4 regions of the Streptomyces griseus subsp. griseus genome follow, and region 1 is predicted to be linked to each of the others. Evidence: riboswitches for the same ligand, from Rfam matches in the RefSeq annotation. Region 1 holds a riboswitch; each other region holds the start of a gene.

Region 1 (7,813 bases):
TCTGGTCCGAGTCGGCGACCAGCGCGACCTTCTCCAGGAACTCCGCGAGCGTGCCGGTGCCCTCCTCGTCCCCGCGCTCCTGCTCGAACTCCAGGGCCACGGCGGCGAGTTCCTGGAGGTTCTCGATACGGGTCTCGTCCTGCGGGTCCGTGGATGCCTGGAGCTCGGCGAGATAGCCCGTGCGCTCCAGCACCGCTTCCAGCACGACGGCGGGTCCGGCGCCGGACTCGACGATCGTCCGCAGCTCCTCCATCAGCGTGTTGAACCGCTTGACGGCGTTGGAGGAGCGGGCCGCCATGCCGTACGCCTCGTCGACGCGGCGCAGCGCCTGCGGGAAGGAGATCTTCTCGCGCAGTGACAGGGCGTCGATCATGGCCTCGGCGCGGTCGCCGATGCCGCGCTTGGGCACGTTGAGGATGCGGCGCAGCGGGACGGTGTCCTCGGGGTTGGCGAGGACGCGGAGGTAGGCCAGGACGTCCCGGACCTCCTTGCGCTCGTAGAAGCGCACGCCGCCGACGACCTTGTAGGGCAGGCCGACGCGGATGAAGATCTCCTCGAAGACACGGGACTGGGCGTTGGTCCGGTAGAAGACGGCGACGTCGCCCGCCTTGGCGTCGCCCTTGTCCGTCAGCCGGTCGATCTCGTCGGCGACGAACTGCGCCTCGTCGTGCTCGGTGTCGGCCACATAGCCGGTGATGCGGGCGCCGGAGCCGGCGTTGGTCCACAGGTTCTTGGGGCGGCGGCTCTCGTTGCGCTCGATGACCGCGTTGGCGGCGGAGAGGATCGTCTGCGTGGAGCGGTAGTTCTGCTCCAGCAGGATCGTCTTCGCGTCCGGGTAGTCCTCCTCGAACTGGAGGATGTTGCGGATGGTCGCGCCGCGGAAGGCGTAGATCGACTGGTCCGCGTCACCGACGACGCACAGCTCGGCGGGGGCGTCGGCGGCCTCTCCGGAGGGGCCGACCAGCTCACGTACCAGCGTGTACTGGGCGTGGTTGGTGTCCTGGTACTCGTCGACCAGGACGTGGCGGAAGCGGCGGCGGTAGTGCTCGGCGACGTCCGGGAAGGCCTGGAGGAGGTGGACCGTCGTCATGATGATGTCGTCGAAGTCCAGCGCGTTGGCCTCGCGCAGACGGGCCTGGTAGAGCGCGTACGCCTGGGCCAGGGTCTTCTCGAACCCGTCGGCGGCCTGTCCCGCGAAGGTCTCCTCGTCGATGAGCTCGTTCTTGAGGTTGGAGACCTTGGCGGTGAAGGACTTCGGCGGGTAGCGCTTGGGGTCCAGGTCCAGATCGCGGCAGACCAGGGCCATCAGCCGCTTGGAGTCGGCGGCGTCGTAGATCGAGAACGACGAGGTGAAGCCGAGCTTCTTCGACTCGCGGCGCAGGATGCGGACGCACGCGCTGTGGAAGGTCATGACCCACATCGCGTTGGCGCGCGGCCCACCAGCTGCTCCACGCGCTCCTTCATCTCGCCCGCGGCCTTGTTGGTGAAGGTGATCGCGAGGATCTGCCCCGGGTGCACCCCGCGCTCGGCCAGCAGATGGGCGATGCGGTGGGTCAGCACCCGGGTCTTGCCGGAGCCGGCCCCGGCGACGATGAGCAGCGGGGAGCCGGCGTGCACGACGGCGGCGCGCTGCTCGGTGTTCAGCCCGTCCAGCAGCGCCGCGGCGTCGATCACCGGGCGCGGGTGACCGTCCCGGTAATACCCGTCCCGGGGCGGCGGGGGCGCGTCGAAGACACCCTCGAAGAGACCCTCCGGCACCGCTTCGGGTGCGTGGTCCTCCGGGGGCGGCGGCGGGCCGTCCTCCGTGGACTGGAGGCCGGTCAGGAAACTGTCGTCAAAGAGGCTGCTCATCGCCATCCGAGTCTAGGGGGCCGCACCGACAACGTTCGGCCGAAGGCCACAAGCAGCCATCCGGCCCCGTACGCACGGAGAGCGGACTTTCACGTTCCGTGAAGGAGTGCCCGGTCGGAGGGGGTGCGGGGACCCCGATCCGAAAAGGTCACGAAAATGTATCGGGCATATCGCTCATCCTTCTTCCCAGCGGTGCCACGCGTTGGCTAGCGTGCTGGGTCAGGTGATCCGTTATCTCCCTGAGACGAACCGCGTCTCACGGTCACCTCTGCCGAATCCGTGCCGCCCTCCCGGCGGTTCGGAACCGGGGACCCACACGCACAACCGGGGTGAATCGGTCCGTACCCTCGCATCCGGACCGTAGGACAGCCTTCCGTTCCGTCCGAACCCGACAGCTAACCCGGTAGGCGGTCCACGGAAGGAGATGCCGGTCTTGGCATCGCATCGCAAGCCGCGCACGAAGGTGCGCACCACCCCCGCCGTCGGGTTCACGACGGCCGCGCTGGCCTCTGTGACGCTGCTCTCCACGCAGAGCGCGACCGCCGCCCCCGCCGAGCCGAAGCCGGCCATCGAGGACGTCCAGAAGAAGGTCGACGAGCTCTACCGCCAGGCGGGCAGCGCGACCCAGCAGTACAACCGGGCGAAGGCCGCCTCCACCGCCCAGCGCGCCAAGGTCGACACGCTGCTCTCCGATGTGGCGAAGCGGACCGAGAAGATCAACGAGGCCCGCCGGGAGCTGGGGTCCTACGCGGCCGCGCAGTACCGCACCGGCGGTATCGCGCCCACCGCGACCTTCTTCCTGGCGGACGACCCGCAGGCGTACTTCGACCAGAACCAGGTGATGAGCCGGTCGACGGAGCGGCAGCAGAAGGCCGTCGACGACTTCCGTGCGCAGCAGGCGGCGGCGTCGAAGAAGCGCGCGGAGGCCGTGAAGAGCCTGGAGTCGCTCACCGAGACGCAGACCACCCTGCGCTCCAGCAAGCAGAAGGTGCAGACGAAGCTCACCGAGGCCCGGTCCCTGCTCTCGAAGCTGACCGCCGAGGAGAAGGCGCGGCTGGCGGAGCTGGAGCGCAAGAAGGAGGCCGAGGCCAAGGAGAAGGCGGAGAAGCTGGCCCGCAGGCAGGCCGCCGAGGCCAAGGAGCGCGAGGCGGCGGAGAAGAGGGCCCGCGAGGAGGCCGCCAAGGAGTCGGGCGGGGACAGCGGTTCCGGTTCCGGCAGCGGTACGGGTACGGGTACGAGCCCGGGGTCCGGTACGGGTACGGGGACCGGGGCGGGCGGCAGCTACGCCACGAAGGCCGAGAAGGTGCTGGCCTTCGCCCGCGCCCAGATCGGCAAGCCGTACGTGTGGGGGGCCTCGGGCCCGTCCTCGTACGACTGCTCCGGGCTGACCCAGGCGGCCTGGCGGGAGGCGGGGGTGACGCTGCCCCGGACCACCTGGGACCAGGTGAAGGTGGGCACGCGGGTCGCCACGTCGGACCTCCAGCCCGGGGACCTGGTCTTCTTCTACGACGACATCAGCCACGTCGGCATCTACAAGGGCGACGGGATGATGATCCACGCCCCGAAGCCGGGGGCGAACGTCCGCGAGGAGTCGATCTACTACATGCCGATCTACGGCAGCGTGCGCCCGGCGTAGTGCCGCCGAGGGGGCGGTCGCGTCGCAGCGGCCGCCCCGGGGCCCTTCAGGTGCTCAGGCCCCCAGGTCCCTCAGGCCCCTCAGGTCCAGAGGGTGGCGATGAAGATGTTGGCGGCCGTCAGTCCGCCGACCGCCGCGAACGCGCCCTTCTCGACCTTCTCCTCGTCCCGCTTGACGTAGACGAGCGCGAGGATGACGACGAGGAGCGCCAGCTTCACGCCGATCTTGATGTTGTTGACGGCCTGGTCGTCGGCCTGGTTGAGCCCGACCAGGGCGACGCCGGTGACCAGCATGGTGAGCGCGCCGTGCAGCATGGCGGGAACGAAGCGCGCGGTGCCCGCGCCCATGGCCTTCATCTGGGTCAGGAAGCCGCCCAGCAGGGAGGCGATGCCGATGATGTGCAGGGCGACGAAGACGCCGATGAGTGCGTTCATGGCTCCGGAGCCTAGCCATGGCCAGAGCATCGCCGATCAGTGAGGCAAGCCTTTCTTCGGCCCTTCGCCGGAACTGTCCGCCCCGCGCCCGAACCTGCCGGAATGATCAGTTCCGACTCCACATCGCCGGTCGTCCGCCGACGAAGAAACGTCACATCCGGGCAATAGCTGTCATGGCGAACCTTTTCCGTGCGCCCGGATTAGCGTCCCTGGCGGACCTGTCGGCATCCCCCGGCGGGCAGCCGACAGGAAGGATGCCGCCCCCGTGGCCGCGCACCGGAAATCCGCTCACCGGAAACCCAAGCAGCGCCCCTTCACCGGCCCTGCTGCCCGCACCGCCGCCACCCTGGCGCTCGCCGGGGCAGCCACCGCCACCTCGGCCACCGGCGCCGGCGCCGCACCCGCCGAGCCCGCACCCACCGCCGCCCAGGTCCGGGCCAAGGTCGACCGGCTCTACCACGACGCCGAGGTCGCCACCGAGAAGTACAACGGGGCGAAGGAGAAGGAGGCGGCCGCCACGAAGGCGGTCGACACCCTGGCCGACGAGGCGGCCCGCCGCACCGACCGCCTCAACACCGCACGCCACACGCTCGGTTCGATGGCCACCGCCCAGTACCGCACCGGCGCGCTGGACCCCGCCGTACAGCTGGCGCTCTCCTCGGACCCGGACAGCTACCTGGAGCGCGCCGCCCACCTGGACCGGGCGGGCGACCGGCAGGCGAGCCTGCTCAGCTCCATCCGGCGCCAGCTCTCCGGCATCGCCCGGGTCAAGGCCCGCGCCGACCAGGAGACCGAGGCGCTCGCCGCCCGCCGTGCCGAGTTGCAGGAACACCGCACCGCGATCCGGACCAAGCTGGCCGACGCCCGCTCGCTCCTGGCCACCCTCACGGCCGCCGAGCGCGCCGCGTACGAGCGCTCGGCCGACGCGGCCCACGGCGGCGGCCCCGCGGCCCCCGCCGCCCGCTCAGCCACCCACGCCGACCGCTCGGCGCCCCGCGCCCCGGTCGCCGCGCCCAACTCCCGGGCTGCGCGGGCCGTCTCCTTCGCGCACGGGGCGATCGGCAAGCCGTACGTCTGGGGCGCGACCGGTCCCAACGCCTTCGACTGCTCCGGCCTGACCCAGGCGGCCTGGCAGGCGGCGGGCGTCAGCCTGCCCCGCACCACCTACACCCAGATCAACGCCGGGCAGCGGGTCTCCCGCTCCGAACTGGCCCCCGGCGACCTGGTCTTCTTCTACTCCGGCATCAGCCATGTCGGGCTCTACATCGGCGGCGGCCAGATGATCCACGCCCCGCGCCCCGGAGCGCCGGTGCGGATCGCGCCGATCGATCAAATGCCTTTCGCCGGAGCGACCCGGGTGGCATAGTCCCCGGCGCCGGTCCCTCTCCCGCCGAAGGAAACCCCGTATGCCGATGGCGAACTCCGTCCAGGACTACGCCCGCACGCTCACGCTGCGCACCTCCACCCACTACCGGGTGGGCCCGTTCACCGTCCGGTACAACCCGGGCTGGGGGCTGAAATACGCCAACTTCGCCATCCCCGACCAGGACGCGGAACCCACGGCGGACGAGGTGGCGTCCCTGGTCGCGGCGTTCCGGGAGCGGGAGCGGCTGCCGCGCCTGGAGTTCCTGCCCGCCTGGGCCCCGGCCGTCGAACCGGCCCTGCTGGCCGCCGGGTTCACCGTGGAGAACCGGGCCCCGCTGCTCGTCTGCGACCGCGACGGCCTCCGTCCGCCGAAGCCGGTCGACGGCCTCCGCATCGCCGTGCCCACCACCGGGACGGATTTCCTCGACGCCGCCCGCGTCCAGCACCACGGCTTCGGCGGCGAGGGCGAGCCGGAGCTGGGGACGATCACCTGGCTGCGCACGGCGGCGGCCGGTGACGGGGTCGCCGCACTGGCGGTCCTGGACGGCGCACCGGCCGGGGCGGGCGGCTGCTCCGTCCCGATCGACCGCCTCAGCGAACTGGTCGGCCTCGCCGTCGCCGCCCCCTTCCGCCGCCGGGGCATCGGCGCCGCGCTCTCCGCGTGGCTGACCGAACGGGCCCTGGACCAGGGGTGCCGGGCCGTCTGGCTGGAGCCGGGCGACGCCGACGTGGAACGGATCTACGCGAGCATCGGCTACCGCCGGGTCGGCGAGAAGGTCAACATCTCGCTGCCCCTCTGAAGCCGGAGCGCGGCTGAGCGATGCCCGGCCCGCACGGCCCGCCCCGCTCGGCTCAGACCAGCCGTCGCGCCGTCGCCCACCGGGTCAGCTCGTGCCGGTTGGAGAGCTGGAGCTTGCGCAGCACCGCCGAGACATGCGACTCCACCGTCTTCACCGAGATGAACAGCTGCTTCGCGATCTCCTTGTACGCATACCCCCTGGCGATCAGCCGCAGCACCTCGCGCTCGCGCTGGGTGAGGCGGTCCATGTCCTCGTCGACCGGCGGGGCGTCCGTGGAGGCGAAGGCGTCCAGCACGAAGCCGGCCAGGCGCGGGGAGAAGACCGCGTCGCCCTCCTGGACCCGGAAGATGGAGTCGACCAGGTCGGTGCCGGTGATCGTCTTGGTGACGTAGCCCCGGGCGCCGCCCCGGATCACCCCGATGACGTCCTCGGCGGCGTCCGAGACGGAGAGCGCGAGGAAGCGGACCGGGTCCTCGGCCGCACCCATCAGCGGGGCGCAGCGGCGCAGCACCTCGACGCCGCCGCCGCCGGGGAGGTGGACGTCGAGGAGGACGACCTCGGGGCGGGTCGCCGTGATGACGGTGACCGCCTGGTCGACGTCGGCGGCCTCGCCGACCACTTCGACGCCAGTCTCCTCGGTGCGGCCGATCTCGGCCTGCACGCCGGTGCGGAACATCCGGTGGTCGTCGACGAGCACGACCCGTACCCGTCGCTCCGGGCCCCCGGTGGCTTCGGTGTTCTCGGTCATTCGCTCGCCCTTTCCATCTCCAGCTCGACCTCGGTGCCCCCGCCGGGCACCGAACGAAGCCGGGCAGTGCCGCCGTTGCGCTGCATCCGGCCGATGATTGATTCTCGTACGCCCATGCGGTCGGCAGGAACCTCGTCCAGGTCGAAGCCAGGACCCCGGTCCTTCACGGAGACGAAGACCGTGGCGCCCTCGACCTCGGCGAAGACCTGCACGGCACCGCCCTCGCCACCGTACTTGGCGGCGTTGACCATCGCCTCGCGCGCGGACTGCATCTGTGCGCCCAGCTTGTCGTCGAGGGGGCAGTCGCCGACGACCACGACCTCCAGGGGGACGCCGTGCTTGTCCTCCACCTCGGCGGCGGCCCGCTTCACCGCCTCGGCCAGGGTCTCCGGCTCGTCGTCCTCGTCCTTGCCGGTGCCCTCGGGGTTGTAGAGCCAGTTGCGCAGCTCGCGCTCCTGGGCCCGGGCCAGGCGTCTGACCTCGCCGCCGTCGTCCGCGTTGCGCTGGATCAGGGTGAGGGTGTGCAGGACGGAGTCGTGGACATGGGCGGCGACCTCGGCGCGCTCCTGGGCGCGGATGCGCATCAGGCGCTCCTCGGAGAGGTCCTGGACCATCCGGACGAGGTAGGGGCCGGCCAGCAGGGCGATACCGGTGAGGACGGCGATGGCGGCGGTCAGCACGTTGCCCAGCTGGGCGGCCGAGCCGCGCACCACCATGAAGACGGCGAGCCCGAGGCCCACCAGCGCCACTCCGGCCAGCGCGCGGGCCAGTTGCAGCAGCCGGCGGCGGCGGCCGACCTCCATCCAGCGGGCGCGCCGGGCGTTGTCCGCCTGGCGCCAGACGAGGACGGAACCCGCGCCGATGAGGAGCGTCGGCCAGATGTAGCGGTCGGCCTTGCTGCCCATGTCCACGTTGGCGACGAAGACGACGGCCCCGATGAGCAGGGCGACCAGCGCGAAGAGCTGGCCCGGGTCCGGTT
Region 2 (7,813 bases), 620 kb from region 1:
GGGTGGCTTCCGCTCCGGTGGTGACCGTCGTGATGACCGTGGTGGCCGTCCGTTCGAGCGTCGTGACAACGACCGCCCGTCCTTCAACCGCGACCGTCGTGACGACCGCCCCTCCGGCGGCTTCCGCTCCGGTGGCAGCGACCGCCCGTTCAACCGTGACCGTCGTGACGACCGCCCCTCGGGTGGCTTCCGTTCCGGTGGCAGCGACCGCCCGACCGGCCGTCGTGACGACCACCGCGGCGCCAACACCGGTACCAACACCGGCACCTTCGGCCGCCGCGACGACAAGCCGCGCTGGAAGCGCAACGGCTGACCCCACCCCGGCCGACTCCCGGCCGGTGAGGTCCGCCTGACAGACCGGCAGGGCCCGTACGCCACCGAACCGACTCGGTGACGTACGGGCCCTGTTGCTGTTCCCTCACTGCTCCCCTCGCCGCTCTCCAGGGGCGCGAACCGGCGTGAAAGGGACGCGACGGGGGCGCGGTCGGGGCGTGACGGGGCCCGACACCGATACCGGATCGGCTGCTGGGATCGGGCGGGCTATGCTCGTGGGTGATGTTGCACGGGCCGTTAGCTCAATTGGTCAGAGCAGCGGACTTTTAATCCGTTGGTTGTGGGTTCGAGTCCCACACGGCCTACCACTGGACCCCGGGCCAGAGTGTTTCTCTGGTCTGGGGTCGCTGCATGTTCGGGTGCGTTCCGGGCGCTCGCTCCACGCCTCGGGCCCGGTGCGGCCACGGACGCCAGGCTCTCGTCGGACGGACCGCCCCGCAGCTCGGCGTACCTGGCGGTGTGCGGCAGCCGCGCGCCACCCCTCATCGACGATGCGCGAGGGGGCCGGGCAGTGGTCGGAGTGGCCGCTCCGATGGCGTAGAGTGGTGTTTACCGACGCGGGGTGGAGCAGCTCGGTAGCTCGCTGGGCTCATAACCCAGAGGTCGCAGGTTCAAATCCTGTCCCCGCTACTGAAGATCCAGGCCCGGTACGCAGACCGCGTACCGGGCCTGAGTCGTTCCCCGGTGTTTCCGGGTTGACCTTGACGCAGCGTAAAGATCTAGCGTTTCCGGCATGGAGTGGTCCATCCAGGAAATCGCCAGGAAGGCCGGCACCACGAGCCGCACGCTCCGGCACTACGGGGAGCTCGGTCTCCTCGTGCCGAGCCGGGTCGGGAGCAACGGCTACCGCTACTACGACCAGGACGCCCTCGTCCGGCTGCAGCGGATTCTGCTGCTGCGGGAGCTGGGGCTGTCCCTGCCCGCCATCAAGGGGGTGCTCGAAGGGCAGCGGGACACGGCCGTGGCGCTGCGGGCGCATCTGCGGCTGCTCGAACAGGAGCAGGCGCGCATCGGGCGGCGGATCGCCTCGGTGCGGACCACTCTCCACAGGACGCAGGAGGGGATGGAACTCATGGCCGAGGAAGTGTTCGACGGGTTCGACCACACCGCTCATGAGCGGGAGGTGACCGAGCGGTGGGGGCGTGAGGCGTACGAGGAGGGCGACCGCTGGTGGCGTTCGCTCGGGGAGAGGGGGAAGCGGGCGTTCCGGGACGAGCACGAAGCCATCGCGCGGGACTGGGGGGCGGCCAAGGAGGCCGGGGTGGGTGCCGGCAGTGACGTGGCACAGGAGATCGCCCGGCGGCACTGTGCGTGGCTGTCCACGACGGTCGCTCCCAGCCGGTCGTACGTCATCGGGCTCGGCGAGATGTATGTCGCCGATCCGCGCTTCGGAAAGAACTACGATCGATACGGGGACGGCACCGCCGCCTTCGTACGGGATGCACTGACGATCTACGCGGGACAACGGCTCTCCGGCTGACCACGGGGAGCGCAGGGGTTCCCGGCCGCTTTCCCCCTATTTGGCCGACGACGAGTCGCCGCACGGCGCGGCTCCGGGAAGCCTGGACGGGGCGCGGTACCGTCCGCAGCCGTGGCCGGACCGGGCAGGAGTGCACAGGTGGGGATGGCGGAGAAGGGGCGTGGACGCGTGACGGGGAGCTTCGGCCTCCCGGGGCGCGGGCTGTCCGGCTCCGGGCGGGTGAAGACCGGTTCCGGGCAGGGTAAGGCCGGCTCCGCGGGGCGGGGGAAGCCGGTGGTGGCCCGGAGCGTCGGGACCCGGCGGTTCGTCCGGCTGCTGCCGGTGCTGCTGATCTGCGGCGGGCTCCTCTTCGACTCGATCGCCCCGCCCAACTTCACCGCCGTCCCCATCTTCGTGGCCGCGCCGCTGATCGCCGCCCCCTTCTTCTCGCTCGCCAGCACCATCCGTACGGGCGTGGCCGCGGTCCTCTCCGTCATCGCGATGCGGCTCTCCGACGGGACGTCCACCCAGGTCGTCCCGGTCATCGAGATGATCACGGTCCTCACCGCCGCCGCCCTGGCCCTCGTCATCAACGGGGTCGTGCGCCGCAGCAACGAGCAGCTGGCCTCGGCGCGGGTCATCGCGGAGACGGCCATGCGGGCCGTGCTGCCGACCCCGGCGGAGCGGATCGGTGGGCTCCAGGTGGCGGCGCGGTACGAGGCGGCGCAGGCGGACGAGTTCGTCGGCGGGGACCTGTTCGCGGTGGCGGACACCCCGCACGGCGTACGCCTGGTCGTCGGGGATGTGCGTGGCAAGGGGCTGGACGCCGTGGAGGCGGTGGCGGTGATCATCGGGGCGTTCCGGGAGGCCGCCGAGCAGGAGCGGTCCCTGGAGGGCGTGGCGCAGCGGCTGGAGCGGGCGCTGGCCCGGGAGGGGACGCGGCGGTACGGGCTGGACGCCATGGAGGGGTTCATCACCGCCGTGCTGGCCGAGATCCCGCCCGGTTCGGCCTCGCTGCGCCTGGTCAACCGCGGCCACCCCGAGCCGATCCTGCTGCACGCGGACGGGGCTCTGGAGGTCCTCGCGCCGTCCGTGCCCGCGATGCCGCTGGGGATGGACCTGGGGGTGTGGCCGGACCGGTCCGACGAGTGGGAGCTGCCCGGCGGCTCGACGCTCCTCGCCTTCACGGACGGGCTCTCCGAGGCGCGGGACGCGAGCGGGGTCTTCTACGATCCGGCGGCCCGGCTGCGCGGCCGGATCTTCCCCGGCCCCGAGGAGCTGCTCTCGGCGCTCACCGACGACGTACGGCTGCACACCGGGGGCCGGTCGACGGACGACATGGCGCTGCTCGCGGTCAGCCGGCCGGCGGAGGGGCAGGCGCCGCGGCGTACGACGGTGAAGATCGTCGGCCGGGGCGATGACACGGTGCGTAACTGAAGAGCATCGCTCCGCATAACAGTTGACACACCATCAGAAAAAGAGGTGTGGGCGAGGGGTCGTCAAGTCGTCCGATTCGGGCCGCTTGTGGACGGTAAGTCCCTGCTGGAGTCGTTAATGATCAACACGAACAGCTTGGAATCGGGCCCGTCCGTCTATTAACGTTCGATAACGCAGCGCGGTCGTCCCAGCCGTCGTCAGAGACGGCGCCGTGCGCGAGCGCCGAATCCCGCAAGGGAACCGGGGAACCACCTACATGGGGTGAATCGGACGCCTGTGTCTCGTGAGAGGCGGAGGGGCCCGTAGGAGACCTTCCTGCTCCGAACCCGTCAGCTAACCCGGTAGGCGAGAAGGAAGGAAAGGAGCGCGCCCACGTGGCGTCCAACCAGCCTGCCCCTGAGGCCCCGTCACCCTTCACTGCCGATGGCCTCGGTGGTCCGGAGCGGACGTGGGAGGAGTGGAACCCCACCGCGGAGTCCGTCCGCCCCGTGCGCGGCAAACACCGCGTGGCCAAGCAGCGCGGCCTCGCCCGCAGCTCCACCGTCCTCGGGGTCGGCGTCATAGCGGCTGTCGGCGCGGGTGGCATGGCCACCGCCCAGTCCAAGCCCCCGGTCTCCATCTCCCTCCCCGATTCCATCGCGGACAACCTCCCCGACGCCAAGTCCCTTCCCGGCGTCGGGGCCTTCATGTCCGACGAGGCCGAGGCCGCCCCGGTCACCGCCGCCCCGCTCACCACCGCGGGCATCACGACCGCCGAGGCCGACCAGGGCACCACCGACGCCGGTGAGGCACTGCGCGCCCGCATCCTCCAGCAGGCCGAGCAGCAGCAGGCCAGCGCCGACGCCGAGGCCGAGGCCGCCGAGGAGAAGGCCGCGGCCGAGAAGGCCGCCGCCGACGCGAAGAAGCAGCAGGACCAGGCCGAGGCCAAGGCCAAGGCCAAGATCGCCGCCGAGAAGAAGGCGGCGGAGGAAGCGGCCGCGAAGAAGGCCGAGGAGGAGCGCCTCGCCAAGCTCCGCGCCAGCTACACGCTGCCCACCTCGTCGTACACGCTCACCTCGACCTACGGCCAGTCCGGCGCGATGTGGTCCTCGGGCCAGCACACCGGCCTGGACTTCGCCGGGGCGGCCGGTTCGCCGCTCAAGGCCGTGCACAGCGGCACGATCACGTCGGCCGGCTGGTCCGGTTCGTACGGCTACCGCACCGTCCTCCAGCTGGAGGACGGCACCGAGCTCTGGTACGCCCACCAGTCCTCGATCGACGTCTCGGTCGGCCAGAAGGTGAGCACCGGCGAGACCATCGGCCGCATGGGCGCCACCGGCAACGTGACCGGCGTCCACCTCCACCTGGAGGTCCGCACCGCCGGCGGCTCGGCCATGGACCCGGCCGCCTGGCTGAACAGCAAGGGCCTCTCCGTCTGAGACCTGGGTACGTCGCTCGTCGCCGTCCCTTCGCCCACCCCGGCAGCCCTGACGCTCACCCCCCGACGTCAGGGCTGCCGGTCTCTCCGGTGGGGTACGGGGGAGTACCTGGCCCAGCCATGGAATATGTGGCTCCGGCGCCGCCGTTGAACACCCACATGACTTCTCTGCGCCCCCTCGGCAGCTCCGGCCTCCAGGTCTTCCCCCTCTCCCTCGGCGGCAACGTCTTCGGCTGGACGGCGGACGAGGCCCAGTCCTTCGCGGTCCTCGACGCGTACGCCGCGGCGGGCGGCAACTTCATCGACACCGCCGACGCCTACACCGCCTGGATCGAGGGCAACCACGGCGGCGAGTCGGAGACCGTCATCGGCAAGTGGCTCGCCTCGCGCGGCAACCGCTCCGACATCGTCGTGGCCACCAAGGTCGGCGCCCACCCCGACTACAAGGGGCTCTCCGCCACCACCGTCAAGGCCGCCGCCGAGCAGTCGCTGCGCCGCCTCGGCACCGACCACATCGACCTCTACTACACGCACTTCGACGACGAGACCGTCCCGGTCGAGGAGATCATCACCGCCCTCGACCAGCTGGTGAAGGACGGCAAGGTGCGCCACATCGCCGCCTCCAACATCAGCCCGGAGCGGCTCCAGGCGTCGCTGGACTTCTCCGAGCGCGAGGGCCTGGCCCGGTACGTCGCGCTCCAGCCGCACTACAACCTGGTCTCCCGGGACACCTACGAGGGCCCGCTCCAGGAGACCGCCGCCCGCGCCGGGCTCGCGGCCGTACCGTACTTCGCGCTCGCCGCCGGTTTCCTCACCGGCAAGTACCGCCCGGGTTCGAGCGTGGAGAGCGCCCGCTCGGCCAAGGCGGGCGAACACCTGGAGTCGGAGCGCGGCCGCAAGGTGCTGGCCGCTCTCGACAAGGTCGCCGCGGAACGGGATGCCGAGATCGCCACGGTCGCCCTCGCCTGGCTCGCCGCCCGCCCCACGGTCGCGGCCCCGATCGCCTCGGCCCGCACGGTCGACCAGCTCCCCGCCCTGCTGGCCGTCGCCGACCTGGAGCTGACGGACGCGGAGCTGACGGCGCTCACGGAGGCGTCCGCCTGAGCCGGACCGCCTGAACCGCCTTACGGGGGAGGCGGGGTGGGGCGGCTGTAGGGGGCGTGGTGGCCGTCCTGGCTGTGCGGGCCGTGCGGATCGTGCCGGCTCTGTCGCCCGTACGGGGATGGCTGCGGGGCCGGGGTGCCGTGCGCGGTTCCGTAGCCCTGGCCGTAGCTGTATCCCTGCCCCGGCCCGTAGCTGTACCCATGGCTCTGTCCGTAGCCGTAACTCTGGCTCTGCCCGTACGCGTACCCGTATCCGTACGGCAGGGGCGGGCGCGGCTGTGGGCGTGGACGCGGGCCGGTGCCCGTCATGCGGGCCGCGTGGGTGAGGGCCGGGGCGGCGATGTCGCGGCGTTGCCAGAGGTGGTGCAGCAGCTCCCGTTCCCGGGCGGCGAAGTCCGGGCCCACCGCGTCGTGGCGGGCGCGGCGGCGCAGGCCGGCCAGGGTCGTCGCGAACGACTCGTACTCGGCGACCGCGCGGGCCGCCGCCCGGCCCCGGGAGCGGTCCTGCTTGCCGTGCCAGTGGCGGGCCAGGTCGCGGGCCACGCCCCTGGTCCGCATCGAGGAGAGCGCGAGGGGCTCGGCCGGGGTCAGCCAGCCCGCCGTGGCGTACGCGGGGAGTTCGGCGGCGAGCGTTCGCAGCTCCCGTCGGCGCCACCAGACCGCCAGCCAGACCACCAGCGCGAAGACCGGGACCATCACCACCGCGTACACCGCGTAGAAGCCGTACGGGCCGAAGGCCGACGAGCCGTTCCACAGCGCGTGCAGGCCCATCGCGAAGAGCAGGCCGAGCACCGGCAACGCGATCCGGCGGACCCGGTGGTGGCGGGCGCTGATCGCCGCGAAGCCGAAGCCGAGACCGGTGAGCACCGTGAACAGCGGGTGCGCGAACGGCGACATCACGATCCGTACGAAGAACGTCCCGGCCGTCACCGAGGCGATCCCGGAGCTGCCCAGCTGCTGGTCCTCGTCGAAGGCGTTGCCCAGGTAGAGGATGTTCTCGGTGAAGGCGAAGCCCGTCGCGGTGAAGCCGGCGACCACGATGCCGTCGACCACGCCCCGGAACTCCCGCCTCCGGAAGATGAAGATCAGCAGAACGGAGACGGCCTTGGCGCTCTCCTCCACGACCGGGGCGATCACCGTCGCCCCCAGGGTGTCGGCGCTCGTCGGGTCGGCGGTCGCCGTGGCGATCCAGCGCATCGCGAACGAGTTGGCGATGATCGCGACGAGCGCGGCGGCGCACGCACCCCAGGCGAAGGAGAAGATCAGGTTCCGCCAGGGGCCCGGCTCCACCCGGTCCAGCCAGCGGAAGGCGGCCATCAGGAGCGGCACCGGCAGCACCGCCAGACCGAGGCCGACGAGGAAGCCCTCGGGACCCGTCTGCTCGCGGACCAGGGCCAGGATCACCAGCCCGCACAGCGCGAGCGCCACGATCACCGTCCCGGCGCGGAACACCTTGCTGCGCCACACCATGCCGACGCGGCGCGGCCGGTACGTCCACCGGCCGCGCTCCGGCACGGCGCCCAGCACCTCCTCGGGCCGCTGCTCGTTGAGGACCGGGACCGCCGGCTGCCACTGCTGGTACTGCACGGAACCGTCGGACACCCCTCGACCCTAACGAGGACCACGGACACCCGGCGACGGTGCATCCGGCCAGGACATGGCCGGACCGGGCGATGCGCCGGGCTCTGTGGCAGGTGTTGTCTCAGATACGGGCGAACAGCAGGTCGTGCACCACATGGCCCTTGTCCAGACCCTGGCCCTCGAACCGGGTCAGCGGCCGGAACGCCGGACGCGGCGCGTATCCGCCGTCCGCCGCCGTGTTCGCGAAGCGGGGGTGCGCGGTCAGCACCTCCAGCATCTGCTCCGCGTACGGCTCCCAGTCGGTCGCGCAGTGCACGATCGCGCCGGGCTTGAGCACCGGGGCCACCAGGTCCAGGAATTCCGGCTGGATGAGGCGCCGCTTGTGGTGGCGGGCCTTGGGCCAGGGGTCCGGGAAGTAGACCCGCAGGCCGTCGAGGGACTCGGGGGCCAGCATCTCGCGGAGCAGGATCACCGCGTCGCCGT
Region 3 (7,813 bases), 2.5 Mb from region 1:
CCGGGCGGCATCGTGCTCGGCATCGACGGGCAGGCGACGTACCCGGTCACCGAGCTGCAACTCGACCCGGGCGATGTGCTGGCCCTGTTCACCGACGGGCTCATCGAACGGCCAGGGACCGACATCGACGAGGGCATCGAACGGCTGCGCGCCACCATCGCAGGGACCGGCTCCGTTCCGCTGGCCCAGCTGGCGGACCGGGTGACCGGGGAGGCCAGACAGGCCACGGACCGCCCCGACGACATCGCGATCCTGCTGGCCGCCCGCTGGACGCACGTCCCGGAGAAGGCGCCGCCGCCGCCGTCCCGGGAGACCGCCCCGCCGGGCCTGTGGCGGACGTTCCGCGGGCCGGGCCCGGGAGGCACGGCGAGTGCCCCGGACCCGGCCTGAGGAGTGAGCGCCTGATCAGGCGCCGGAGGCGTCGAGCATGCCCTCGCGCTCCACGACCTTGACGCGCTCACGGCCCTGCGCCGCGCCGAGCGCCTGCTCGTGGGCGTCCAGCTTGTGCCAGCCCTCCCACGTCGTGTAGCGGACGTTCCGGCTCTCCAGGAAGGCCTCGACGGCCTCCGGGGCGGGCGTCGAGGGCTCGGGCAGACGGCCGGCGGCGCGGTCCTCCAGCAGGCAGGCGACCGTCTCGTTGGCGTCGCCCTTGGTGTGGCCGATCAGACCGATCGGGCCGCGCTTGATCCAGCCCGTGACGTAGACCGAGGCCATGTGCTCGTCACCGGCGATGACGCGTCCCGCCTCGTGCGGGACGGTGCCGGAGGCCACGTCGAAGGGGAGCTTGGGCAGCTCCTCCGAGTAGTAGCCGACGGCGCGGTAGACGCTCTGCATGTCCCAGTCGGTGAACGTGCCGGTGCCCCGGACGTTGCCGGTGCCGTCCAGCTCGGTGCGCTCGGTACGCAGCGCGGTGACCTTGCCGTCCTCGCCGAGGATCTCGACCGGGGACTCGAAGAAGTGCAGGAAGAGCTTGTGCGGGCGGTCGCCGACATCGCGGATCGCCCAGTTCTCCAGGGTCTGCGCGACCATGTTGGCCTGCTTGTTCTCCCGCCGGGTGGCGATGGAGCCCTCGTCGTACTCGATGTCCTCGGGGTTGACGATGACCTCGATGTTGGGGGAGTGGTCCAGCTCCCGCAGCTCCATCGGGCTGAACTTGGCCTGCGCCGGGCCACGCCGCCCGAACACATGCACCTCCAGCGCCTTGTTCGCCTTGAGGCCCTGGTACACGTTGTCCGGGATCTCGGTGGGCAGCAGCTCGTCGGCCGTCTTGGCCAGTACCCGGGCCACGTCCAGCGCCACGTTGCCGACGCCGAGGACGGCGACCTTCTCCGCGGTCAGCGGCCAGGTGCGCGGGACCTCGGGGTGCCCGTCGTACCAGGAGACGAACTCGGCCGCGCCGAAGGAGCCGTCCAGCCCCATGCCCGGGATGTCGAGGGCCCGGTCGGCCTCGGCACCGGTGGAGAAGATCACCGCGTCGTAGAAGGAGCGCAGGTCGTCCAGGCCGATGTCGTCGGGGTAGCTGACGTTGCCGAAGAGGCGGATCTGCGGCTTGTCCAGCACCTGGTGCAGCGCCTTGACGATGCCCTTGATCCGGGGGTGGTCGGGGGCCACGCCGTAGCGGATCAGACCGAAGGGCGCGGGCATGCGCTCGAACAGGTCGATCGAGACCCCCGGGTCCTGGCAGACCTCGGATTTGAGCAGCGCGTCCGCAGCGTAGATACCGGCAGGGCCGGCTCCGACAATGGCGACGCGGACGGGGCGTGTCATGGCGTGGTGATCCTTAAGGCGGGCGAACGCGGGCAGGTACAGCGTACGTCGGAGGTAAGGGTTGGCTTACTAGTCTCCACCCCACACCGTAAGCCCTGGCCCGGCGAGGACCCCGACCCGGCCTACGGAACCGCCCGATAAGTCCGTTTCTGCTGTTCGGTATGGGTGATTTCGGCCTTTTGCTCTTCTCTTCCATAAAGGAGCTATTGGGCCTCTTGGGTTATTTTGACCGCAGCCGTTTCGGCCACCTCTGTGCGAAGTGGTGAGCGTCACGTCCGGGGGTGCGGACGCAGAAGTGGAGGGTCCGGTTCCCTTCTGTGCGAAGAAAGTTGACGACGCGGCGGAACGGCCGGATCCGGGAATTCCTGAATTCGATCTTGCGGAGAAAGGTCATCCGTAATTCGGGGCTTGTTCTGTCCGTCGCTTTTCGCCTACGGTCACGCTCAATCCGGATGGAACGCCGAATCCTGCCGCCGTCCGGGAAACCGAAACCCACTCACGTACGGCAGGAGCGGGGGACCCAGGTAAGCCGCCGGTCCGGTATCCGGAACGGCTAGGGGTGAAGTCGCATGTCCGTGCGGCCAGACATCTCCCGTCTGAACCCGACAGCTCACCTCGTAGGCGCCGGAGAGGAAATTCCCCATGCCCGCACAGGGTAAGCACCGCCGTCCCAAGTCCGTCTCGCTGAGCCGTGGCATCGCGGCCGTGACCACGGGTGGAGCCGTTCTGGCCCTGCCGGTGCTCGGCGCCACCACCGCGTCCGCCGCTCCCGCGCACTCCGTCGCCGCGGAAAAGGCGGTGGTTCCCGTCTCCGTGACCGCCCAGGCGAATTCCGTGACGAAGGCCGCGGCCGTCAAGCATTCCGTGGTGTCCGGCGAAACGCTTGCCAAGATCGCCCGTGAGCATTCCGTGAGCGGCGGCTGGAAGAAGCTGTACGAAGGCAACCGCAAGGTCGTCGGCGAGAACCCGCACCTTATTCACCCCGGTATCACGCTGACCATCGGCGCCAAGGCTGCCGCCCCGTCAGACGCCAAGGCGAGCAAGGCTTCCGAGGCGGCCGCCCGCACCGCGCCGGGCGAGCGCGCCGACCGCTCGGAGCGCACCACGGCGGCCCCCGCCGCCGCTCCGGCCGCCGCCGCTCCCGCCACGTACACCAACGACCTCGATGGCTGGATCAGGGAGTCGCTGGCCGTCATGGCCCAGCACGGCATCCCCGGCACCTACGAGGGCATCCACCGCAACATCATCCGCGAGTCCTCCGGCAACCCGAACGCCATCAACAACTGGGACTCCAACGCGGTGAAGGGCACCCCGTCGAAGGGGCTCCTCCAGGTCATCGACCCGACGTTCCAGGCGTACCACGTGCCGGGCACCTCGACCGACAGCTACGACCCGGTCGCCAACATCACCGCCGCGTGCAACTACGCCGCGGACCGGTACGGGTCGATCGACAACGTCTTCGGCGCCTACTGATCCCCGTACGCACAGACGGAGGGGCCCCGGACCGCCTGGTCCGGGGCCCCTCCGGTGTACCGGGAAGTTACCACCAAGTTTCTAGTGACTTACCGCGCGATCGCCAGTAGAACCTGTTGCACTCTGTCGAGAGTGAGGGATGTCACATGAACGACACTACCCCGCACGACAACGCCCCCAAGGGTGTATCACGTCGAAGGTTCATCACTGGAACAGGTTCTCTTCTCGGGGTCGCGGCGCTCGCCGGGCCCACCACCCCGGTCTGGGCCGCACCCCGTGCGGCAGCGGCCGCCATCGGCTCCGGAGCCCATGTGCCGGTGCTGGTCGTCGGGACCGGCTACGGCGGCTCGGTGGCCGCCCTCCGGCTCGCCCAGGCAGGCACGGACGTCCACATGGTCGAGATGGGCATGGCCTGGGACACCCCCGGCGCGGACGGCAAGATCTTCGCCAACACCACCAAGCCGGACGACCGCTCCTTCTGGCTGCGGACCAGTACCAAGCAGCCCCTGAGCAACTTCCTCGGCTTCCCGATCGACAAGAACGTCAACCGCTACACCGGGATCCTGGACGCCGAGGAGTTCGCCGGCATCACCGTCTACCAGGGGCGCGGAGTCGGAGGCGGGTCGCTGGTCAACGGCGGCATGGCCGTCACGCCCAAGCGGGAGAACTTCGCCGCCATCCTCCCGTCGGTGAACGCCGCGGAGATGTACAGCACGTACTACCCGCGCGCCAACGCCGACCTCGGCGTCTCCACCATCGACCCCGCGTGGTTCGACGGCGTCGACTGCTACCAGTACGCCCGGGTCGGCCGGAAGCACGCGCAGCGCTCGGGCTTCCCCTTCCTCTTCGTGCCCGCCGTGTACGACTGGGACTACATGAAGCAGGAGGCCGCCGGGACCGTACCGAAGTCAGCGCTGGACGCCGAGATCCTCTACGGCAACAACTACGGCAAGAAGTCGCTCCAGAAGACCTACATCGACCGGATCAGGGCCACCGGCCGGGTCACCATCTCCCCGCTGCACAAGGTCACCCGCGTCTCCCCGGCCTCGGGCGGCGGCTACACGGTCCTCATCGACCAGCTGGACACCACCGGCCGCACCACCGTCACCAAGACCGTCACGGCGGACAAGGTCTTCTTCGCGGCGGGCAGCGTCGGCACCAGCAAGCTGCTCGTCGGCCTGAAGGCCACCGGCGCCCTGCCCGGCCTCAACAGCGAGATCGGCAAGGGCTGGGGCGACAACGGCAACGTCATGTGCGGCCGCGCCAACCACCTCTGGGACCCGACAGGGAAGGTGCAGGCGTCGATCCCCACCGGCGGCATCGACAACTGGGACGCCGGCGGAGCGTTCGCCGAAGTCGCTCCGCTGCCCACCGGGATCGAGACCTGGGCGTCGTTCTACCTCTCGATCACCAAGAACCCCCACCGGGCCGAGTTCACCTGGAACGCGGCGGCGGGCCGGCCCGAACTGAGCTGGCAGACGGCGTGGAAGCAGCCGTCCATCGACGCCGCGAAGACTATCTTCGACAAGATCAACAAGAAGGAGGGGACGATCTACCGCACGGACCTCTTCGGCACCTACAAGATCTGGGGCGACCACCTCACCTACCACCCCCTGGGCGGCGCGGTCCTGAACAAGGCCACCGACAACTACGGCCGGCTGCACGGCTACCCGGGCCTGTACGTCATCGACGGCGCCCTGATCCCCGGCAACACCAGCGTCAACCCGTTCGTCACGATCACCGCGCTCGCCGAGCGCAACATCGAGCGCATCATCGCCACTGATCTGTAGGGGCGTACGGAGAGCCCGGGGCCGGGAGTGCCAACCCGGCGGCCCCGGACTCCGTCAGTGACCCGGCAGCACGCACACCGCGTCGATCCCCAGCACATGGTTGAGCCGCCCGAACGCGAGCCAGGAGCCGATGCTCATCGACAGCTCCACGATCTCCACCTGGCTGTAGTGCGCGGTCATCCGCTTCCAGAAGGCGTCGTCGAGACCGTGGTGGTCCAGCGCGTACCGCTCCGCGTACTCCGCCGCCAGCCTGGTCCGCACGTCGAAGGCGGCTGTCGTACGCCACTCGGTCACCGCCTGCGCGAACTCCTCCTCGACCTTCTCCCCGTCCCGCTCGGTCCGCCAGTCCAGGCAGAACAGGCACCCGTTGACCTGCGCGATCCGCAGCCGCGCCGCCTCGAACTCCCTTAGACCCAGCGTCGTGTGCTCGTACACGGACATCGAGAACGTGGCGGCGGCCACGCCGATGCCGGGGACCATCTCCCCCCATACGTAACCGATGGGCTCCTGGCCCTCCGGGATGTCGATGATCATGCGGGTCTCCTTCCCAGCCTGCCGACGGCGGGCCGCAGCGGGACATCGAGTGCGTCGTACAGGCCCGGTTCGGCGTCCACCAGCCAGTCGATGGCCGAGACGAGCCGCCCGACCGCCGTGGCGTTGCCGCCCGCCGACCGGTTCTCGCCCTCGTCGGAGGCCTCGACCGTCACCTCGATACGGGGGCGGCCCTCGATCACCACGCGGTGCGCGCCCACGCCGTCGGGCGGGGAGGGCCAGTCCGGTGCGCACGAGGGGTGGATACGGGTGATGTGTTCGATCACGATGCGGGGTTCCCCGCCCACGATGCCCTGGACCTCGAACCGGACCGCGCCCTGGGTGCCCGCCGCGAACTCGCCCATCGTGCGGGTGGTCACCGGCGTCTCCAGCGCCCGGCGGTCCAGCGTCTCGCGGATCTCGTCCAGTTCGACGCCCAGCGCCCGGGCCATCAGCCGGATCTGACCGCCCCACACCATCGTCGGTACCGTCTCCGCCAGCATCAGCGGCTGGTAGTCCAGCGGGTGGCCCATGCCGATCAGGTGGCGTACCGACTCCTCCTGCTCGTACGTGGAGTAGTCGAAGATCTCCTGGCAGCGGATCACGTCCACCTCGGTGCCCAGACCGCTGACCAGCAGCGGCAGGACGTCGTTGCCCCAGCCGGGGTCGACCCCGGAGACGAAGAGGGAGCCACCGCCCTCCGCGACTGCGGCCAGGACGGGGTCCCGCAGTTCCGGCGGGGCGTTGCGCTGGTCGTAGAGGGGATAGAGGGAGGGCGTGACGACGACCGCTCCGGCCCGGATCGCCCGGCCGATGTCGGTGAGGGCGTCGTCGGGGCGGATGTCGCCGGAGGCCGCGTAGACCACCGCCCGGGGGCGGCCGGCCAGGACGGCGGCGATGCCGTCGGTGGCCGCGATGCCGAGCGTGCGGCCGAGTGCGCCCAGCTCGCCCGCGTCGCGGCCGACCTTGGCGGGATCGTGGACGAGGACGGCGGTGAGTGTCAGTGCCGGATGGGCCTCGACGGCGCGGATCGCCGCGCGGCCGACGTTGCCGGTACCCCAGACAACCGTGGGAATCATGCGCGGAGGGTAGCGGCCGGACCTCGCACTTCCCAGAGCCGTGACGGGGTGAGTTCGGGCCGTGGGAAAGGGCGTCGCCGGGCCGGCGGATGACCGCCGGCCCGGCGACGTACAGCAGGAACTACTGCTTGGCGCGTGCGCCGGTCGGGCTGCCGCTGATGGTGAACTGCGAGCCGGGCTCGATCAGCACATGGCCGTCGCGCGAGTTGGTGATGGTCACGTTGGTCAGCGTGGCGTTGCCGCGTGCGCCGCCCATCGCGAGGATGCCGGAGCCGTTGTTGGACTTGTCGATCCGGACGTTCTGGATCTTCACGTCCGGCATCAGGCCGCCACCCGTCTTGAACTGGATGCCGTCGTAGGTGGAGTCGATGATGTCGGTGTCGCGGATCGTGACACCGGGGATGGGCAGGTTCTGCGGGAAGAGCGTGATCGCGCCGAACTCCTGGTCCTCGTTCCAGAAGGCCCCGCCGGTGCGGTACAGCGCGTTGTTGGCGATCAACGTCTGCCCGGAGAAGGGCAACGGGTCGTGGTCGGTCGCCAGCATGATGGCCGGGTAGTTCATGGTGTCGGCGATGATGTTGTTCTCGATCTTGTTGCCGTAACCGCCGTAGATCGCGATGCCGTTGGCGCGCCAGGGCAGCTGGATCGTGTTGTTGCGGAAGCTGTTGTCGTGGCCGATGTCGACGGACTGGTCCTTGACGTACTTGCTGGACCAGACGGCGAGCGCGTCGTCGCCGGTGTTGCGGAACGAGGAGTTGTACACGGTCGAATTGCGGGTGCCGTTGGCGAAGTTGATGCCGTCGGCGTACGTGTTGCGGATCCGCATCCCGGTGAACTCGACGCCGTCGCCCGGGTTCCACAGAGCGGGGATGTTGTCGAAGTCGCGGCCCGCCCAGACGGCCACGTTGGCATGCTCGATCCAGACGTTGCTGATCTTCGTGTTCTTGCCGAACCGGCCGTTGAGCGCGACGCCGCCCTCATGGTTGCCGTCACCGCCGCGGATCGTACCGGAGCCGAAGATCGCGATGTCGGAGATCTTCGTGTTCTCGTCGATGTCGAAGCCGAAGTTGCCCTCGTGCGGGTGGTTGATCCCGCCCGCCTCGTGCGGCGGGGTCAGCGTGTAGAGCTGGGAGTGCCACATGCCCGCACCCCGGATCGTCACGTCACGGATCC
Region 4 (7,813 bases), 1.9 Mb from region 1:
CGCCCATCTGACGCTGGTGCCCCTGGCCGACGGCGATCCCGGGACAGCGGTGGTGCTCGGCCGCATCAACGCCACCCTCGGCGACATCGAGACCGCCGCGTTCTGGTACCGCAAGGGGGCGGACGCGGGGCACATCGGGGCGACGGCGTCGCTGGGAGAGCCGCTGGTCCTCCTCGACGCGGAAGCGGAAGCCGTCCCGTACCTGGAGGCCGCCGGGGCCGGCCACCCCGCCGCGGCGGAAGCCCTCACCGCACTCCGTGCGGTCACCGCCACCCCGCCCGATACCGTCAAGGAGTGACCGACACCCCCGCCTGCCCCCACCACACCCCCGCGCCCCCCGAAGACGCCCCAGCCATCCCCGAAGCGGCTCCCGAAGACGCCCCCGAGCTCTTCACCTGGGAGTTCGCCACCGACCCCTACCCCGCCTACGCCTGGCTCCGCGAGCACAGTCCCGTGCACCGGACCGCGCTGCCCAGCGGGGTCGAGGCGTGGCTCGTGACGCGGTACGGGGACGCCAAGCAGGCGCTCGCCGACGCGCGGCTCTCCAAGAATCCGGCGCACCACGCCGGGTCCGCGGCGGCCAAGGGGAAGACGGGGATTCCGGGGGAGCGCAAGGCGGAGCTGATGACGCATCTGCTCAACATCGACCCGCCGGACCACACCCGGCTGCGCCGGCTCGTCTCCAAGGCGTTCACCCCGCGCCGGGTCGCGGAGTTCGCGCCCCGCGTGCAGGAGCTGACCGATCGGCTGATCGACGACTTCGTCGAGAAGGGGGAGGCCGACCTCATCCACGACTTCGCCTTCCCGCTCCCCATCTACGCCATCTGCGACCTGCTCGGCGTCCCGCGCGAGGACCAGGACGACTTCCGGGACTGGGCGGGCATGATGATCCGCCACGGCGGCGGGCCGCGCGGCGGGGTGGCCCGGTCGGTGAAGAAGATGCGCGGCTACCTCGCCGAACTCATCCACCGGAAGCGGGAGAACCCCGGTGACGACCTGATCTCCGGGCTGATCCGGGCCAGTGACCACGGCGAGCACCTCACCGAGAACGAGGCCGCGGCGATGGCGTTCATCCTGCTCTTCGCCGGGTTCGAGACGACGGTGAATCTGATCGGGAACGGTACGTACGCCCTGCTGCGCCACCCCGGACAGCGTGCCCGGCTCGAAGAGTCCCTGGCGGCGGGGGAGAGCGCGCTGCTGGCCACCGGGATCGAGGAACTGCTCCGGTTCGACGGGCCGGTGGAGCTCGCGACCTGGCGGTACGCCACCGAGGCGCTGACCCTCGGCGGGCAGGAGATCGCGGCCGGGGATCCGGTGCTGGTGGTGCTGGCGGCGGCGGACCGGGACCCGGACCGGTTCACGGATCCGGACGCACTCGACCTCTCACGGAGTGACAATCAGCACCTGGGTTACGGACACGGCATCCACTACTGCCTGGGAGCACCGCTGGCCCGGCTGGAAGGCCAGGCCGCGGTGGCGACGCTGCTGAAACGCCTTCCTGGCCTACGACTTGCCGCGGAACCTGCCGATCTGCGCTGGCGCGGCGGGCTCATCATGCGCGGACTGCGCACGCTGCCGGTGCAATTCGAGCCGGGGCGACGCCTCCAGGAAAGTGACACGCTGTCACCTCTGTGACTTTCACGTGATCTGCGCTGCATCGACTTGTGACATGCGTTCGAGTCCCGCTAGGTTCACGGTTCGACACGTCGGCCACCGTTCACCGTTGGCCCGTCCGTCACTTGTGCAACAGCTTCATGCTCCTCAGTTCCTGCTTGTCAGTCGCACGGAAGGCAAACCCCATGGGCTCCGCGAACGGCAGACACCGCCGCCCTCGTCAGGCACCCGCCATCGTCGTCGCCGCGGGCGTGACCGGCTCGGCCATCGCCATCCCGCTCCTCGGCGCGGCAGGCGCACACGCGGCCGACGCCACCACCTGGGACCGGGTCGCGGAGTGCGAGAGCGGCGGCATGTGGAGTGCCGACCTCGGCAACGGCTACTACGGCGGGCTCCAGTTCTCGCAGGAGACATGGTCGGCGTACGGCGGTACCGCCTTCGCCGAGCGGGCCGACCTCGCCAGCCGTGCCCAGCAGATATCCGTCGCCGAGAAGGTCCTGGACGACAAGGGCCCGCAGGCCTGGCCGAGCTGCGCGGTGATCTCCGGCCTGGCGGTGGACGGCAGCCTCCCCGGTGTCGACCCCGGTACCACGCCCTCCGCCGACCCCACCGAGGACCCGACGACCGCCCCGGCGGACGAAGCGGATGAAAAGGGCGAGAGCGGCACTTCCGACAAGGCGGGCAAGGGCGAGAAGGGGGGCGGCGACGCCCTCGACCCCTCGGCGAAGCCTTCCGCGAAGCCCTCCACCGGGAAGGCCGGGGAGACCGGCAAGACCGGCGGGACCGGAAACGTCGAGTCCCCCGACGCCTCGCAGCCCTCCCAGGGCGCCGACCGCACCGGCGGCAAGCACCGGGGCGCCCCGGCCCCCGAGGAGACCGGCGCGGTGGACCAGGGGACGGCCCCCGCGAGTCCGGCCGGCACGCCTCGCGGGGCGAGGGTGACGCACGGGACGGCGGCGCGGTCGCCGACGGCGGCTACACCGTGCAGCCCGGGGACAACCTCTGGGCGATTGCTGACGCACAGAAACTTCCCCAGGGCTGGACCGGTCTGTACGAGGCCAACAAGGATCTCCTGGGCTCCGACCCGGACCTGATCCTGCCCGGGCAGAGCCTGGATCTGGGGCTGGACCAGGCCGGTCAGGCGGGTGCCGAGCAGGGCGCCGAGGTGCCTGCCGCCAACTGATCGAATTCGGGAAAACACCCCAAAATCGCGGGTAGTTCAGAGGCCTATGTCCACTTATGCGTAAGTGAGACATGGGTCTCTTTGCTTCAACTGGCGTGTTGCGTCCGCCCGCTCGGCGCAGATCCCCTCCGACCTGCGGAAACGGTCCATCAGGGTGGGCAAGTAAGCGCCGATTGGGCCATTATGTCCATCTTTGAATGTCGGGGTTGCCTGTGTTTACGGTCGGAACCGCTCGCACCGCGGGCCCCGTCGACCGTCACGCCGAATCCTGCCGTCGGTCGAAGGGAACAGACGCGTAAGCGCCGTAGGCAGGAGCGGGGGACCCAGGTAGGCCGCCGGGTCCGTACGGCCCCTTCGGAGGACAGCTCCTTCGAAGCCGGGGACGTACGGGAACGGCTTGGGGTGAAGTCGTGCGCAAGGTCGCGCGACCGGGCAACTCATCAGCCCGAACCCGACAGCTCACCTCGTAGGCGTCGGTGAGGAGATCCGTTCCATGCTGCTGAACAGCAAGGCCAAGCACCGCCGCCCCTCGAAGACCGTCCGTTTCGCCACCCTCGCGAGCATCACCGGTGCAGCCGTCGCCGTCCCGCTGATGGGCGCGACCAACGCTTCCGCCGCCTCCGTCTCGACCTGGGACGCCGTCGCCCAGTGCGAGTCCGGCGGCAACTGGTCCATCAACACCGGCAACGGCTACTACGGCGGACTGCAGTTCTCGCAGTCCAGCTGGGCCGCCGCCGGCGGTACGCAGTACGCCTCCCGCGCCGACCTGGCCTCCAAGGACCAGCAGATCGCCACCGCCGAGAAGCTCCTCGCCCTGCAGGGCCCGGGTGCCTGGGCGTGCGCCGGCGCCGGCGGCCTCACCAACGACGGTGTGGACCCGGGCGTGAACACCGGCTCCGGCCAGTCGCAGAGCAAGCCGCAGCAGGCGCAGCCCGAGCGCAAGGCCGAGCAGCCCACCACGCGCAGCGAGCAGCGCACCGCCCCGGCCGCCCCCAAGGCCGAGAGCTCCAAGAAGACCGTCACCACCCCGACCGGTGAGAAGGTCAAGAAGGGCGACGGCGAGTACAAGGTGAAGTCCGGCGACACCCTGAGCAAGATCGCTCAGAAGGAGGGTGTCAAGGGCGGCTGGAGCAAGCTCTTCAACCTCAACGACGACATCGTCGAGGACGCCGACCTGATCTTCCCGGGTCAGCAGCTCCACCTGAAGTAACAGCCGTCTCTCCTCCCCGGAGGGAGGGGGTCCGGCGGCACCCTCCCTCGCACGGCTCCCCGGCCCGGCGCGCTACTCCCCCCGTGCGCGTCGGGCCGGGGTCTTTCGGTGCGAGGGGCGCCGGCGGGCGGGCCGATCCGTTCACTTCTTGTCGGCAGCGCGCCGCCACTGCTTGTTACTACCCAGTAGATTTCTAGAGATTTGTCCCGTGATGCTGGTCCTTGGGTCCTTTTTCGTCCCAGGAGACGGGCGGTCGGCCGACTGACGCGGCCAGGCCGGTTAGGCTCGTGTCGCAAGGCCACAGTGACCCTGCACAACCAGCGTCATATCCCAGAAGGAGATGCCTCGTGCCGTCCATCGACGTCGTCGTAGCCAGGGAAATCCTCGACTCCCGGGGCAACCCCACGGTCGAGGTCGAGGTCGGCCTCGACGACGGCAGCACGGGCCGTGCTGCCGTTCCGTCCGGCGCCTCCACCGGTGCGTTCGAGGCCATCGAGCTTCGCGACGGTGACCCCAACCGCTACATGGGCAAGGGTGTCGAGAAGGCCGTCCTCGCCGTCATCGAGCAGATCGGCCCGGAGCTCGTCGGGTACGACGCCACCGAGCAGCGCCTCATCGACCAGGCGATGTTCGACCTGGACGCCACCGAGAACAAGGCCTCGCTCGGCGCGAACGCCATCCTCGGTGTCTCGCTCGCCGTCGCGCACGCCGCCTCCGAGGCGTCCGACCTGCCGCTCTTCCGCTACCTCGGCGGCCCGAACGCGCACCTGCTGCCCGTTCCGATGATGAACATCCTGAACGGCGGCTCGCACGCCGACTCCAACGTGGACATCCAGGAGTTCATGATCGCGCCGATCGGCGCGGAGTCCTTCTCCGAGGCCCTGCGCTGGGGCGCGGAGGTCTACCACACGCTGAAGAAGGTCCTCAAGACCAAGGGCCTGTCCACCGGCCTCGGCGACGAGGGCGGCTTCGCCCCGAACCTGGAGTCCAACCGCGCCGCCCTGGACCTCATCGTCGAGGCTATCAAGGAGGCCGGTTACGTCCCGGGCCGCGACATCGCGCTCGCCCTCGACGTCGCCGCCTCCGAGTTCTACAAGGACGGCGTCTACGAGTTCGAGGGCAAGTCCCGCTCGGCCGCCGAGATGACCGAGTACTACGAGGAGCTCGTCTCCGCCTACCCGCTGGTCTCCATCGAGGACCCGCTGTACGAGGACGACTGGGCCGGCTGGAAGGTCATCACCGACCGGCTGGGCGCCAAGGTCCAGATCGTCGGCGACGACCTCTTCGTCACCAACCCGGAGCGCCTGGCCCGCGGTATCGAGGAGGGCTCCGCCAACGCCCTGCTCGTCAAGGTCAACCAGATCGGTTCGCTGACCGAGACCCTGGACGCCGTGGAGCTGGCCCAGCGCAACGGCTTCAAGTGCATGATGTCGCACCGCTCCGGCGAGACCGAGGACGTCACCATCGCCGACCTCGCCGTCGCCGTGAACTGTGGCCAGATCAAGACCGGCGCCCCGGCCCGCTCGGACCGCGTCGCCAAGTACAACCAGCTGCTGCGTATCGAGGAGATCCTCGACGACGCCGCGGTGTACGCGGGCCGCTCCGCATTCCCGCGCTTCAAGGGCTGACCCGCAGTCGTAGGACGGTAGCCTCCGCCCGTCCCCGCACCCGGTCCCGTACCGTGTGCGGGGACGGACGTGCGTAACGGGGAGGCGGGAGACATGGCCGGGAAGGACCGGGACAGGTTCTCCACCGCGACCAGGCTGCGGCTGCTCGGCGAGCAGACCGCGGCCCGCGTGTACCGATCCCAGAACCGCCGTCAGGCGCGCCGCTCCCGGCTCACCGGCCGGGCCGCGTTCCTGGCGCTGGTGGTCTGCTCCCTGGTGGTCGCGCTGGCCTACCCGATGCGTCAGTACGTCTCCCAGCGCGACGAGATCGCCGAGCAGGAGCGGCTCTCGCGCCAGGCGGAGCAGCGCACCGAGGAGCTGCGGGACGAGAAGGCGCGGCTCCAGGACGACGCGTACATCATGCGTCTGGCCCGCCAGCACCTCCACTACGTACTCCCCGGGGAGACCGGCTACACCGTGGCCGACCCCGAAGCGGCGCAGGACCGCCGAGGGGATCAGGGCGCGAGCCACCGCCCCTGGCACTCCAACGTCTGGGACGGCGTGGACGGCGCCGACCGCGACTGACGCCCCCTCGCCCACGATCCTCCCCTCCCACGACCCTTCCCTTCTTCCCTCCGACGAGCTTCCGAGCAGAACCAAGGCAGGCATGGAAACGCCCCCTCCGCAGACCGAGTCCACCAAGCCCACCGACGCGGACATCGCCGCGTTCGAGCAGCAGCTCGGCCGCCCGCCGCGCGGCCTGCGCGCCATCGCGCACCGCTGCCCGTGCGGCAACCCGGACGTGGTGGAGACCCAGCCCCGTCTGGAGGACGGCACGCCGTTCCCGACGACGTACTACCTGACCTGCCCCCGGGCGGCCTCGGCGATCGGCACGCTGGAGGCGAACGGGGTCATGAAGGAGATGACGGCCCGTCTGGAGACCGACCCGGAGCTGGCCGCCGCCTACCGGGCCGCGCACGAGAACTACATCACCCGCCGCGACGCCATCGAGGTCCTGGAGGGCTTCCCGAGCGCCGGCGGCATGCCGGACCGGGTGAAGTGCCTGCACGTCCTGGTCGGCCACTCGCTGGCCGCCGGGCCCGGGGTGAACCCGCTGGGCGACGAGGCCATCGCGATGCTGCCGGAGTGGTGGGCCAAGGGCGCGTGCGTCACGCCGTGCACACCGCCGGCCAAAGGCGACGGCTGGACGGTGGAGGAGGGGGACGGCGGCCACTTCGCCTTCCGCCCGGCCGACGGCTCCACCGAAGGGCAGGGCGCATGACCAGGGTCGCCGCCGTCGACTGCGGCACGAACTCCATCCGGCTCCTCGTCGCCGACGCGGACCCCGCCACCGGCTCCTTCGCCGAGCTGGACCGGCGGATGACGATCGTCCGTCTCGGCCAGGACGTCGACAAGACGGGCCGGCTCGCCCCCGAGGCGCTGGAGCGCACTTTCGCGGCCTGCCGCGAGTACGCCGGGGTGATCGAGGAGCTGGGCGCCGAACGGGTCCGCTTCGTGGCCACCTCCGCCTCCCGCGACGCCGAGAACAGCGAGGAGTTCGTCTCCGGCGTCCGGGACATCCTGGGTGTGGAGCCGGAGGTGATCACCGGCGACCAGGAGGCGCAGCTCTCCTTCGACGGCGCCACCAAGGAGCTGACCGGCGGCGACCAGCTGGCGAAGCCGTACCTGGTCGTGGACATCGGCGGCGGCTCCACCGAGTTCGTGCTCGGCTCGGACGAGGTCGAGGCGGCCCGCTCCGTGGACATCGGCTGCGTACGGATGACCGAGCGTCATCTGACCGTGGACGGCGCCGTGGTGGACCCGCCCACCCACGAGCGGGTCGCCGCGGTCCGTGCGGACGTCGAGGCCGCCCTGGACGTGGCGGCCCAGGCCGTGCCGCTCACCGAGGCGGCCACGCTGGTCGGTCTGGCGGGCACGGTCACCACGATCGCGGGGATCGCGCTGGAGCTGACGGAGTACGACTCCGAGGCCATCCACCACTCCCGGGTCTCCCGAGGCCAGGTCCGCGCGATCACCGAGCACCTCCTCCAGGCCACCCACGAGGAGCGCGCCGCGATCCCCGTGATGCACCCGGGCCGCATCGACGTGATCGCTGCGGGCGCCCTCGTCCTGCTCGCCGTGATGGAGCGGACGGGCGCGCACGAGGTCGTCGTCAGCGAGCACGACATCCTGGACGGC

Evidence for each region. Region 1 has a riboswitch for cyclic di-AMP ahead of D6270_RS21165 (C40 family peptidase). Riboswitches for the same ligand answer to the same signal wherever they lie in the genome.
Region 2: another riboswitch for cyclic di-AMP. It lies ahead of D6270_RS18115 (M23 family metallopeptidase); the one in region 1 lies ahead of D6270_RS21165 (C40 family peptidase).
Region 3: another riboswitch for cyclic di-AMP. It lies ahead of D6270_RS32165 (transglycosylase SLT domain-containing protein); the one in region 1 lies ahead of D6270_RS21165 (C40 family peptidase).
Region 4: another riboswitch for cyclic di-AMP. It lies ahead of D6270_RS12640 (transglycosylase family protein); the one in region 1 lies ahead of D6270_RS21165 (C40 family peptidase).

Annotation. Positions count from the first base shown of each region.
Region 1 is NZ_CP032543.1:4,658,518-4,666,330, reverse strand. Features, by position in the region: partial or broken gene pcrA (DNA helicase PcrA) at 1-1,851, opposite strand, end outside; cyclic di-AMP (ydaO/yuaA leader) riboswitch at 2,111-2,277, shown strand; gene D6270_RS21165 (C40 family peptidase) at 2,276-3,487, shown strand; gene D6270_RS21160 (hypothetical protein) at 3,568-3,921, opposite strand; gene D6270_RS21155 (C40 family peptidase) at 4,187-5,287, shown strand; gene D6270_RS21150 (GNAT family N-acetyltransferase) at 5,328-6,086, shown strand; gene D6270_RS21145 (LuxR C-terminal-related transcriptional regulator) at 6,139-6,834, opposite strand; gene D6270_RS21140 (ATP-binding protein) at 6,831-7,813, opposite strand, start outside.
Region 2 is NZ_CP032543.1:4,042,420-4,050,232, forward strand. Features, by position in the region: gene D6270_RS18090 (DEAD/DEAH box helicase) at 1-313, shown strand, start outside; tRNA gene D6270_RS18095 (tRNA-Lys) at 565-641, shown strand; tRNA gene D6270_RS18100 (tRNA-Met) at 890-963, shown strand; gene D6270_RS18105 (MerR family transcriptional regulator) at 1,067-1,813, shown strand; gene D6270_RS18110 (PP2C family protein-serine/threonine phosphatase) at 1,958-3,229, shown strand; cyclic di-AMP (ydaO/yuaA leader) riboswitch at 3,440-3,592, shown strand; gene D6270_RS18115 (M23 family metallopeptidase) at 3,604-4,647, shown strand; gene D6270_RS18120 (aldo/keto reductase) at 4,806-5,750, shown strand; gene D6270_RS18125 (PrsW family glutamic-type intramembrane protease) at 5,771-7,351, opposite strand; gene trmB (tRNA (guanosine(46)-N7)-methyltransferase TrmB) at 7,452-7,813, opposite strand, start outside.
Region 3 is NZ_CP032543.1:7,184,887-7,192,699, forward strand. Features, by position in the region: gene D6270_RS32155 (SpoIIE family protein phosphatase) at 1-390, shown strand, start outside; gene D6270_RS32160 (FAD-dependent oxidoreductase) at 406-1,767, opposite strand; cyclic di-AMP (ydaO/yuaA leader) riboswitch at 2,216-2,406, shown strand; gene D6270_RS32165 (transglycosylase SLT domain-containing protein) at 2,410-3,240, shown strand; gene D6270_RS32170 (GMC oxidoreductase) at 3,387-5,030, shown strand; gene D6270_RS32175 (carboxymuconolactone decarboxylase family protein) at 5,085-5,564, opposite strand; gene D6270_RS32180 (NAD(P)H-dependent amine dehydrogenase family protein) at 5,561-6,640, opposite strand; gene D6270_RS32185 (CARDB domain-containing protein) at 6,762-7,813, opposite strand, start outside.
Region 4 is NZ_CP032543.1:2,776,808-2,784,620, reverse strand. Features, by position in the region: gene D6270_RS12655 (hypothetical protein) at 1-298, shown strand, start outside; gene D6270_RS12650 (cytochrome P450 family protein) at 295-1,635, shown strand; partial or broken gene D6270_RS33805 (transglycosylase family protein) at 1,800-2,797, shown strand; cyclic di-AMP (ydaO/yuaA leader) riboswitch at 3,088-3,285, shown strand; gene D6270_RS12640 (transglycosylase family protein) at 3,291-4,007, shown strand; gene eno (phosphopyruvate hydratase) at 4,355-5,635, shown strand; gene D6270_RS12630 (FtsB family cell division protein) at 5,729-6,199, shown strand; gene D6270_RS12625 (DUF501 domain-containing protein) at 6,282-6,896, shown strand; gene D6270_RS12620 (Ppx/GppA phosphatase family protein) at 6,893-7,813, shown strand, end outside.